2 regions of the Alteromonas sp. DY56-G5 genome follow, and region 2 is predicted to be linked to the other one. Evidence: predicted binding sites of a transcription regulator. Region 2 holds the regulator's gene; the other holds the start of a gene.

What was found. Region 2 encodes MetJ, which represses methionine synthesis genes. Its sites were predicted from a motif close to TAGACGTCTAGACGTCTA; they were not measured.
Region 1: a site for MetJ is predicted at 1,817-1,834, ahead of msrA (peptide-methionine (S)-S-oxide reductase MsrA). Genes of this name have one in related genera too.

What each region holds. Positions count from the first base shown of each region.
Region 1 covers NZ_JANHZQ010000028.1:34,461-39,295, forward strand. Annotated here, with positions in the region: gene NO989_RS14090 (sodium-dependent transporter) at 1-265, opposite strand, end outside; gene NO989_RS14095 (SDR family NAD(P)-dependent oxidoreductase) at 577-1,302, opposite strand; gene NO989_RS14100 (thiol-disulfide oxidoreductase DCC family protein) at 1,292-1,687, opposite strand; gene msrA (peptide-methionine (S)-S-oxide reductase MsrA) at 1,912-2,457, shown strand; gene NO989_RS14110 (hypothetical protein) at 2,559-3,680, opposite strand; gene NO989_RS14115 (alkaline phosphatase family protein) at 3,952-4,835, shown strand, end outside.
Region 2 covers NZ_JANHZQ010000010.1:94,121-98,955, forward strand. Annotated here, with positions in the region: gene rpmE (50S ribosomal protein L31) at 422-634, shown strand; gene NO989_RS07320 (hypothetical protein) at 840-1,157, opposite strand; gene NO989_RS07325 (malic enzyme-like NAD(P)-binding protein) at 1,831-3,066, shown strand; gene metJ (met regulon transcriptional regulator MetJ) at 3,230-3,562, opposite strand; gene metF (methylenetetrahydrofolate reductase) at 3,724-4,611, shown strand.

The DNA of each region.
Region 1 (4,835 bases), on a different contig from region 2:
CTTTCCATTTCTTTTCATTACCGCTTATATCACTGTATGCACCAAGCGGGTCTTTTTTAGCATGGCGACCAACTGACATTTCCGCCAGCATTACCGGTAAACAAATGGCAAAAACGAAAATAGCGTACATTAAAAGAAATGCACCACCGCCATTTTTAGCTGCACCGACAGGAAACCCTACCAAATTACCTATGCCTACCGCAGAACCTGCAGCAGCCAAAATAAAACCTATGCGCGATCCGAACTGTTCTCTGGCCCCGCTCATATCCCTTCCTCTTGTTGAGTTATTGTTATAGCAGTTCGCCGTATCATGCCTTGTGATGCACAAAAACGTCGTGTGCTCACAATTTATGCTGGTTGTCGGTACTTACTATTCGTAAGAATCAAGCCGAGCGAACTGGTATTATTTATTATCAGGATGGCGTTTGTTGTTATGACTCACGTGTGGCGTCAACGCGTTGTATTGCTACCTCTATGGGCTTATCAATACGCTGCACCATTCCCAAAAATAGCATGGTAACAGCAGTGAAATAAAAAGTCTTGATGTTGGACTTGCTGAAATGATGTTAGACCGTATCACCAAGTTACCACTTCGCCATTCCAGTCGATAAAATGACAAGCTTGGTCTCGATTAAGCGCCGAAAGGTGGTGAATGAGCTGTTTAGCGGTAAACTCAGGCGTGAACAGTTTCTTGGCGGCGACGTTCTTTTGAAAAGGCTTAGAAAGCCCCGTATCAACCGTCCCAGGGTGATAACAAACAAGCATCACGTCTTTCAATCTGCGCTTGTATTCTACCGACGCCGTTTTAACCAACATGTTGAGCGCCGCTTTCGACGCGCGGTAGCCGTACCACCCGCCAAGTCCATTATCTGAAATACTCCCTACTCTCGCGCTTAAGCAAACAAGGGTTGAGCCTTCTTTACTCATAATATTCACCAAATGCTTGAGCCACATTGCGGGAATAATGCTGTTAGTCGAAAAATAAGCCGCTAAGGCCTGCTCGCTGACATCTTCCAAACGTTTCTCAGGATGAATGCCATCGCTTTCGCGGTGTAGAAAGCCTGTTGTGATAATTACCGTAGTTAACACAACCTGCTGTTCAGCCAGCTGTTCAACAAATTCGCTAATGTGCCTATCGTCCTGTTCGGCCAGCTGATGATAGGTAACATCCCCAGAATGATTAGTGTCAGCTAAAGGGGCGCGACTAACCGCAAACACCCTAGCACCTTCACTGCTATATTGCTCAATAAGCGCAGACGCAATGCCGCCCGACGCGCCCACTATGAGTACGTTATTTTTCACTGGCTTCTCCTGGTATGCAGCGATCGCACTGGCGTTTTTTACCTGTTAACAGGTATGAAATGGTGTATCTATGCTTTGCGAATACATTGTAGAAAGCATCGGCCACATGACGAATAACAGGCCAGCGAAGCGGTGCATATAGCCAACCCATGCCCACGGCTTTCCATGCTTCATGAGTGACATCAAGGCCAGTTATCAACGTCCCGTCTTCACGAAGTCCGTGAATTCTTGCATTAAGTGCATGCCAATCCATGGTTGGATAACGGTTCGAAAAATCGGGGGCCTGAATATCTACCAATGTTAATTTGTTGTGCTTGTCTCTTTTTCTTAAATGACGCATTTCAGCGATACACAACGGACAATACCCGTCATAGAAAATAATCACGACTGAATACCTCTGCCAAATTTTGAACACGTTTATACGCATTCTTACCAGTTGCAAACTGCTTGAAAGAAAGCAGCTAACTTCACATGTTAAAACCTTTCACTTAGCTCGCACATTATTCTTATTTAATATTCGTTTATACGATAAAAAAACACGCTTGGATGACTTGTGTTGTGACCTACCCGCACCCACACTACAGACAAAGATTAAGAGAGGTTTTTACTATGGCAAATTTACAAGTCGCCACGTTGGCAGGCGGATGCTTTTGGTGTATCGAATCAGCGTTTAATAGCGTTGAAGGCGTGGAAAAAGCAATTTCTGGCTATGCTGGAGGCGAAAAGGCCGATCCAACCTATGAAGAGGTATGCAAAGGAAATACTGGCCATGCTGAAGTGGTACAAGTGACGTTTGATGCCGACAGCATTAGCTACCGAGAGATACTAGAAATTTTCTTTGCGCTGCATAACCCTACACAGCTTAACAGACAGGGCAATGATGTAGGCACACAGTATCGCAGCGCGGTTTTCTATCACGACGATACACAAAAAGCTGAAGCAGAAAAAATTATCGCAGAAATCACAGAAGAAGAGATTTGGCCCGATCCCGTAGTGACTGAAATAGTAGCAGTAAATAACTACTACGACGCCGAAGACTACCACCAAGATTACTTCAAAAATAATCCACAAAACCAATATTGCTCTATGGTGGTGGCGCCTAAACTTGCGAAGTTCAAAAAAACCTTCGCTTCTCGACTTCGCAGCGACGCATAAATAAAACAGCGATATTAAGCGCGCTATCAATAGCGTTAGCCAACAATAAAAAGGGTTGCTTAAAAGCAACCCTTTTGTTTTTCAATCTATTCGTTTTCTTATTATTCAAACCAAACGCTGTTAATTTCTAGTGGAAATAATAAAGGCGCTAAGTCTTCATAACGCTTCTTATGCGCTTCACACGTCGCGTTTTTAAGGTAGTTTTTCTCCCAAGGATCGTTAATGATCCACAATGTATTTTCAATGTTCACTAATCCTTCCATCGACGAATTATCCATTGTGTACTGTTCGCAACTCTGATCGCCGGCAACGTCGAAAGTAATAGGGATACGCTTTGTTGGCTTACTGCCACTCACATCAATTACCCACAGTTCATTGTCGTTTCTTGCTGCGCCAAACAAATAGGATGCGCCCGTTGAATGAGTATATAACGCCAGTCCATTGATAGGGTGATTACCTGAAGTAAACGAAGGAAGTTGAAGGTTAGGCTCGCTCACTGTGGCAAAATCATTCGACGAGAAAAAGTCTTCATCAACAGCCAATGTAAAAATTCTTGGCTGTCCTGCTTTATCTTTCTCTAGCGCCAGATATAACGTGCCGTCTTCAGCCATCGTCAACCCTTCAATGCCGTCGTTAGGAAAATTACCTACTTCAAAATCGTTGGGAAACTGAAGAGGTCGCACATCCGACATTTCAACCGAGCCATTATCTTTTCGTGTCAATTTTACCAACAAGGTAGGGTAATCTGTTGACCCTGTTTCCTCGTATTTGGTTTCACAGCGAGGGCTTAATGCGCCGGTACGGGTAGCATCTTCGGTAACCGTATAAATTACGTTAGTATCTCTGGGGTCTACGGCTAGCGCTTCTAAATCAGGCTGCTCACTCAAATAGCTATAAAAACAGCTTCGGCGCACGGTGTTGGAAAATGAAAAGCGTTCGCTCGATGCGCTCAGCGTTGCGGTATCTGGTGAAATGCTATGAAGTTTCAACTGTTGAGTGGTATCAGCGCTAGCATCTGCGATAGTGACAAGTTGACCGTCTAGCACCACTAACCCTGAGGTTTGAGGATCAAACATAACGTTGCCTTTTTCATCAAGGATCCATTTACCCACAGTGACTTCTGTTAAGTCTTGAGGTTCAGGAGTAATAACAACGTCTTTCGGCTCGCTACAGGCGCTTATCAGTAAAGTGGTTAGCACAGCACTGGTTAAATATTTTAGCATAGTGTGAAGTCCTCTCTCCGTTTATTAAGACGAGAGCAAAAGGTAAAACTGAAAAAATTGTAAGGGAGTATATCGAGCATACCGTTTATTCACAAAAAAGAGTAAGGTTATGCGATAGACATCAGGTTTGCTGAGTACATATATGATTTGGCAACGTTAAATAGTCGTGCTGTCATCATGTTTTCGATTAATGTGCAGCATATTTAGTTAACACGCTTACGTGTATTAATATTGACGAAAATTAAAGGAGAGCGTCATTTCTACGCAGCACTTGCCCCAAGTTATTGCAGGTCCGATAGTAAGAAAGGTGACATCTACAGAATGTCATATTTGGGTAGTAACCAGTAACGCCGATTCACCTGCTCTAAATCTATCTGCAAATGAAGTCGTCGTCAGCGGCAATTGTCAACGCGAAACCATACGCGTAGGTAAGTACGCATTTATACACTTGCTCTCTTTCACTTCGTCAGAGCCCTTCGAAGATACTGCGCGGATAGGTTACTCGCTATCTTTTAGCGACGATGCTCAGCAGGCTTCATGGGAAAATGAACAACGCGGGCTTCTTTACGATGGGCAGCCTTCCTTATGTTTCCACTACACCGAGACTCCCGAGACCATACTGCACGGCTCATGCCGTAAGCCTCACTTTCACAGTGATGATGCCCTAGCACAAGTAGATGTACTCCATAAAAATGCGTTCAAAAAGCAAAATGATTTTCCCGATCTCCTGTTGATGACGGGCGATCAAATTTACGCTGATGATGTCGCAGGTCCTATGCTTAAAGCCATACACAGCGTGATTGACCGTTTAGGTCTTTATCATGAAGCACTGGAAGGGGCAGTAGTAACCAACACTAATGAACTTGCCACACATGAACATGGGTATTACGAACGAGAGCAGCTTCTGCCACAAATTGCGACCAATACGGTACTGTCTTCAATATTCTTTGGTGCTAAGAAGAAACCGGTATTCACATCAGTAAACGCGCAAAACCATTTGATTGGCAGTGCGGAGATCATCGCTATGTATTTACTGGTGTGGTCCGACACGCTTTGGGCTGATATCAATATAGATAAAGATGGGATCCCCCCAAAATACCACGCTATTTTCGACAAAGAACACGAGGCGCTTAACGGCTTTGTAAAACAGCTACC
Region 2 (4,835 bases):
TGTTACAGCGCGTAATGCGCTTACTAAGCTTCTTATGTTGAAACTAATTATACTGAGGCTTCTTGCAGACCTATACGTTACAGCAAGTTGAGCTGCTAACAGCTAGCTACACATTTTGCCACTAGAGCATCTGGCCCAGCCTTGAAAGACAAATATTTAAACATACTTTACAGGTAAGCATAAAAGGAATGTTTTTTGTTTGGCCTTTTTATAAGGCTATCTTTTTATACGGCTACCTTGTCTAGCTCTCTTGTTTAGCATTTGGCCAAAAACCGCTTGATCAAGGCCCTGCCATCCTTTATTATGCGCCGCTCTTTTGCGATAGGCTGTTCTTTGAACGACTTATCATTTGAATTAAGTAACGTATGGTGTGCGACTTCGGGTTGTATAGCGATACGGCCTTATTATGTGAGGTAACCCAATGAAACAAGATATCCACCCAAAATACGAAGAAATCACAGCAACTTGCTCATGTGGTAACGTAATGAACATTCGTTCTACGCTTGGTAAAGACATCAACCTAGACGTATGTTCTTCATGTCACCCATTCTACACTGGTAAGCAACGTAACGTTGACACTGGTGGTCGTGTTGATCGCTTCAAGAAGCGTTTCGGTGCATTGGGCAAAAAGTAAGCCTGATATCGAGTTCAAAAAAAGCGCCTTTATGGCGCTTTTTTATTGCTTAAAATTCACGCTTCACACAAACAAGGTGTGCCAAACAGCGCTTTACCGCCGTTATCCTACGTCAGGCCTGTACCTAGCCAGTGTAACAAGCCCTGCAACTCGCCTTTCTGAAAACGTTTTTAGCTTAATTTACAACATCCAGCGTAACCTGAACTCAGTGAAGGTTTTTAACATTAGATAAATGCCTATCCCAATTGCCGCCACTCACTTTCTTACACTCTTCTTCGCTATCAAAATAAATACCAACGGGTGCTGACTTAATTGACGCCAAAGCAATATTCACTTGGTTTATGAAGTCTATATCCCAACCATTAGTTAACGCCCGCTGCTTCTCCTGCTCAGTATTAAACACGGCAATCACTTGCGGCGCTCTCCAATGTCCTACGTGAGTTAGCCAAACAAATCCATTATTGGTAGATTTTACGCTTTCACACACATCGGTTAGCACGGTTATTAGTTTTCTTTCTGTCATATCCTCGCCTTCAGCGCGAATTTTGAGTGGGCTTTCACAGGATTTTATCAGAAATATTGGATGGAGAATTAACGAGGTGTCTCCCTGCGTTCTATTTTCCTGATTTGGGTTTCTGTCCAATGCATTTATGAGAACGTAGATCCCTTTGATAGCTTTATTTTCCCCCTCCACACAATAGACCTACAGAATGTTATAACAAGTCAAAATAAATAGCATGAATGGCAATTATAGCCCCATTTTACTGGTCTAATTAGTATGCCTAACCTACATTGGTATATGAGAATTCTGATCAGATATGTACACAGTGATTGGCTGTGTTAGAGTTGCGATCGGCACTTTGATAGTGAGCATTAATTCTGTGAATAATGCATGACTTTCAAGACTTGTGGCGCTTTTGGGTACATAAACCAGAGGCTTGTATCCATTAAGGTATGTGAACAGAATCAGTAAAGGTTAACGCCTAGTCTGCTTTTCCACATGCCACCTTGGGGCCTATTGATGATTGCTGTAAAACAAAGATCAACAAGCCCTAGTGCTAACAACTATTTATAATCACTTTGTCATTACTTGGTTGTAACGCGCTTACGTTTATTATAACTATAACGACAATAAAATAGCTACAGAGCGTGAACGAAAACACCGATGAACCCTACATCTAAGGATACCTTTTTACATGTCAGATTTTAGACAACGCGCACTCGACTATCACGCCAAACCCACACCTGGAAAAATCCGCGTAGAGTTATCTAAGCCAGCCGACAGCGTGGACGACCTTGCTCTTGCCTATAGCCCAGGCGTTGCCGAGCCGGTCAGAGAAATAGCCGAAGATGCAGATAACGCCTATAAATATACGGGTAAAGGAAATCTGGTTGCCGTTATCAGTAACGGAACCGCGATTTTAGGATTGGGTAACCTAGGCCCACTGGCATCGAAACCTGTTATGGAAGGTAAAGCCCTTCTGTTTAAACGCTTTGCTGGCCTGGATGCCATTGACATTGAAGTGAAGCATCGTACGACCGAAGAGTTCATTAATACGGTAGCGAATATCGCCGACACATTTGGCGGCATTAACCTAGAAGACATTAAAGCGCCTGAGTGCTTTGAAATTGAACAAGAACTCATTAAGCGCTGTAAAATTCCGGTATTTCATGATGATCAGCACGGTACCGCTATTGTAACTGCAGCGGGCATGCTTAATGCTCTGGAAATTCAGGGTAAAAGCATAGAGAGCGCTAAAATTGTGTGTATGGGTGCCGGTGCAGCAGCGGTCGCTTGTATGGAACTGCTTATAAAGTGTGGTGCCCAGCGTGAGCGTATTTATATGCTAGACAGAAAAGGCGTTATCCATACTCGTCGCGAAGACTTAACTGAGCACAAAAAGCTATTTGCTAACAATACTGACAAGCGTACGCTTGAAGATGTAATGGAAGGCGCGGACATTTTTGTTGGTGTGTCAGGACCGGATGTTTTACCACCAGAAACACTGGCCTTGATGGCTGAAAACCCAATTGTATTTGCATGTTCTAACCCAGACCCTGAGATAAAGCCTGAACTTGCTCACGAAGTACGTAAAGATCTTATTATGGCTACCGGACGCTCGGACTACCCTAACCAGGTTAACAACGTACTGTGTTTCCCGTTTATTTTCCGTGGAGCACTAGATGTTCGTGCAACGGCCATTAACGATGAAATGAAAGTAGCGGCAGTAGAAGCCCTTCGTGCTATCACGAAGGAGCCTGTACCAGAAGAAGTACTAGCTGCCAGTAAGAGTACTAGTCTGACATTTGGTAAGGAGTACATTATTCCTAAACCTATGGACCCGCGTTTATGCGAGCGTATTGCTACCGCCGTATCTAAGGCTGCGATTGAATCTGGCGTTGCACGCGTGCCTGAAAGCCCAGAAGAATAAAATTCTGGCGCATAAAGCAAAAAAATGGAGGGGCTAGTGCCCAACCTTTATTTGCTAAAAGGTGCGCTTAGAGAATACAAGTACATAAAAAACGGCGCCGTGTTGTAGGTTATCAACTAGCAATAACTTACAACAAAGCGCCGTTTCTCTTTAATACCAAATATCAGTCGTCTTCCGACACATCGTTTTCGAAGCTTGGATCAATGCCCATTTCTTCCATAATGCGTCTTGCTTCAGCCGGTACGCGATTGGGATTGTCTTTGCGCAGGTCATCATCGTTAGGCAATGGTTGACCGGTAAACGCATGCAAAAATGCTTCGCACAACAGTTCTGAATTAGTGGCGTGACGCAGATTATTGATTTGGCGGCGAGTACGCTCATCAGTAAGCGCCTTAAGCACATTAATAGGTATAGAGACAGTGACTTTCTTTACCTGTTCGCTCTTCTTGCCATGCTCTGCGTAGGGGTGAATATATTTACCGTTCCATTCTGCCATTGTACTAACTCGGTCTACTCTTTTTTATGTTATGAAGAGAAATTCTAAACAAGTTCACGAAAAGGTCAATTGAGCAGTGTAAACCTCTTGACGTCTAGACATATATTCTTTAATTTAGACGTCTAAACGTCTATAAGAATACATTTTTGAGAGAAAAAGCCATGGTTTCTTACGCACAAGGTATCGATGCATTAAACCAGTCCCTGTCGGAACTGCGTGATATTGATGTATCTTTTGAATTCTTTCCGCCTAAAACGGAAGCCATGGAACAGACCCTGTGGAAGTCAGTTGAACGTCTCGCGCCACTAAAGCCAAGCTACATGTCGGTAACCTACGGCGCGAATAGCGGTGAGCGTGACAGAACCCACGACGTTGTAAAACGCATTCAGCAGCAAACCGGTGTCGCGGCGGTTCCTCACTTGACCTGTGTTGATGCTAGCCGTGATGAGCTTAAGCAAATTGCAAAAGACTACTGGGACTCAGGTATTCGCCGTATTGTTGCGCTTCGTGGCGATTTACCGCCAGGAGTAGAAAAAACAGAGATGTATGCCTCTGATCTTGTTGCCTTGCTAAAAGACGTTGCCGATTTTGATATTTCTGTTGCTGCCTATCCAGAGAAGCACCCTGAAGCACCAAATGCGCAGTTTGATTTACTAAACCTCAAGCGCAAAGCAGAAGCAGGTGCCACAGAAGCGATAACCCAGTTCTTTTTCGATACGAGTGTGTACCTTCGATTTAGAGACCGTGCAGCCGCAGCGGGTGTCGACTTAGATATCGTTCCGGGTATTTTGCCGGTAACCAACTACCAAACACTGGTGAAATTTGCGGGGTTCACAAATGTTCATGTGCCGGGATGGTTACACAAAATGTTCGACGGCCTTGATGCCGACGACCAAGCCACACGTAACCTAATAGGTGCTAACATCGCCATGGATCAGGTAAAGGTATTGGCTAAAGAAGGGGTAAAACACTTCCATTTCTATACGTTGAACCGCAGTGAATTAAGCTACGCCATCTGTCACATGCTAGGTGTGCGCTCAGGCACTTAATACATACAACAATCAGGATCGTGCTGACATTTTTGAATGAAGCACTCCTCAATAGGCGCAGTCAATGCGCCTTTGTTGTATAAAGCCTGCATTAAACTTTGCCACCAAGGCCGCCCGCAGTTACCATCTGATATAACATGTAATGAACTATCGATGCTTTATAACAGTCCGCATAGATAAGACCGCGCTGTTTACCATTTACACGGTATCGTCAGGAGAAATTG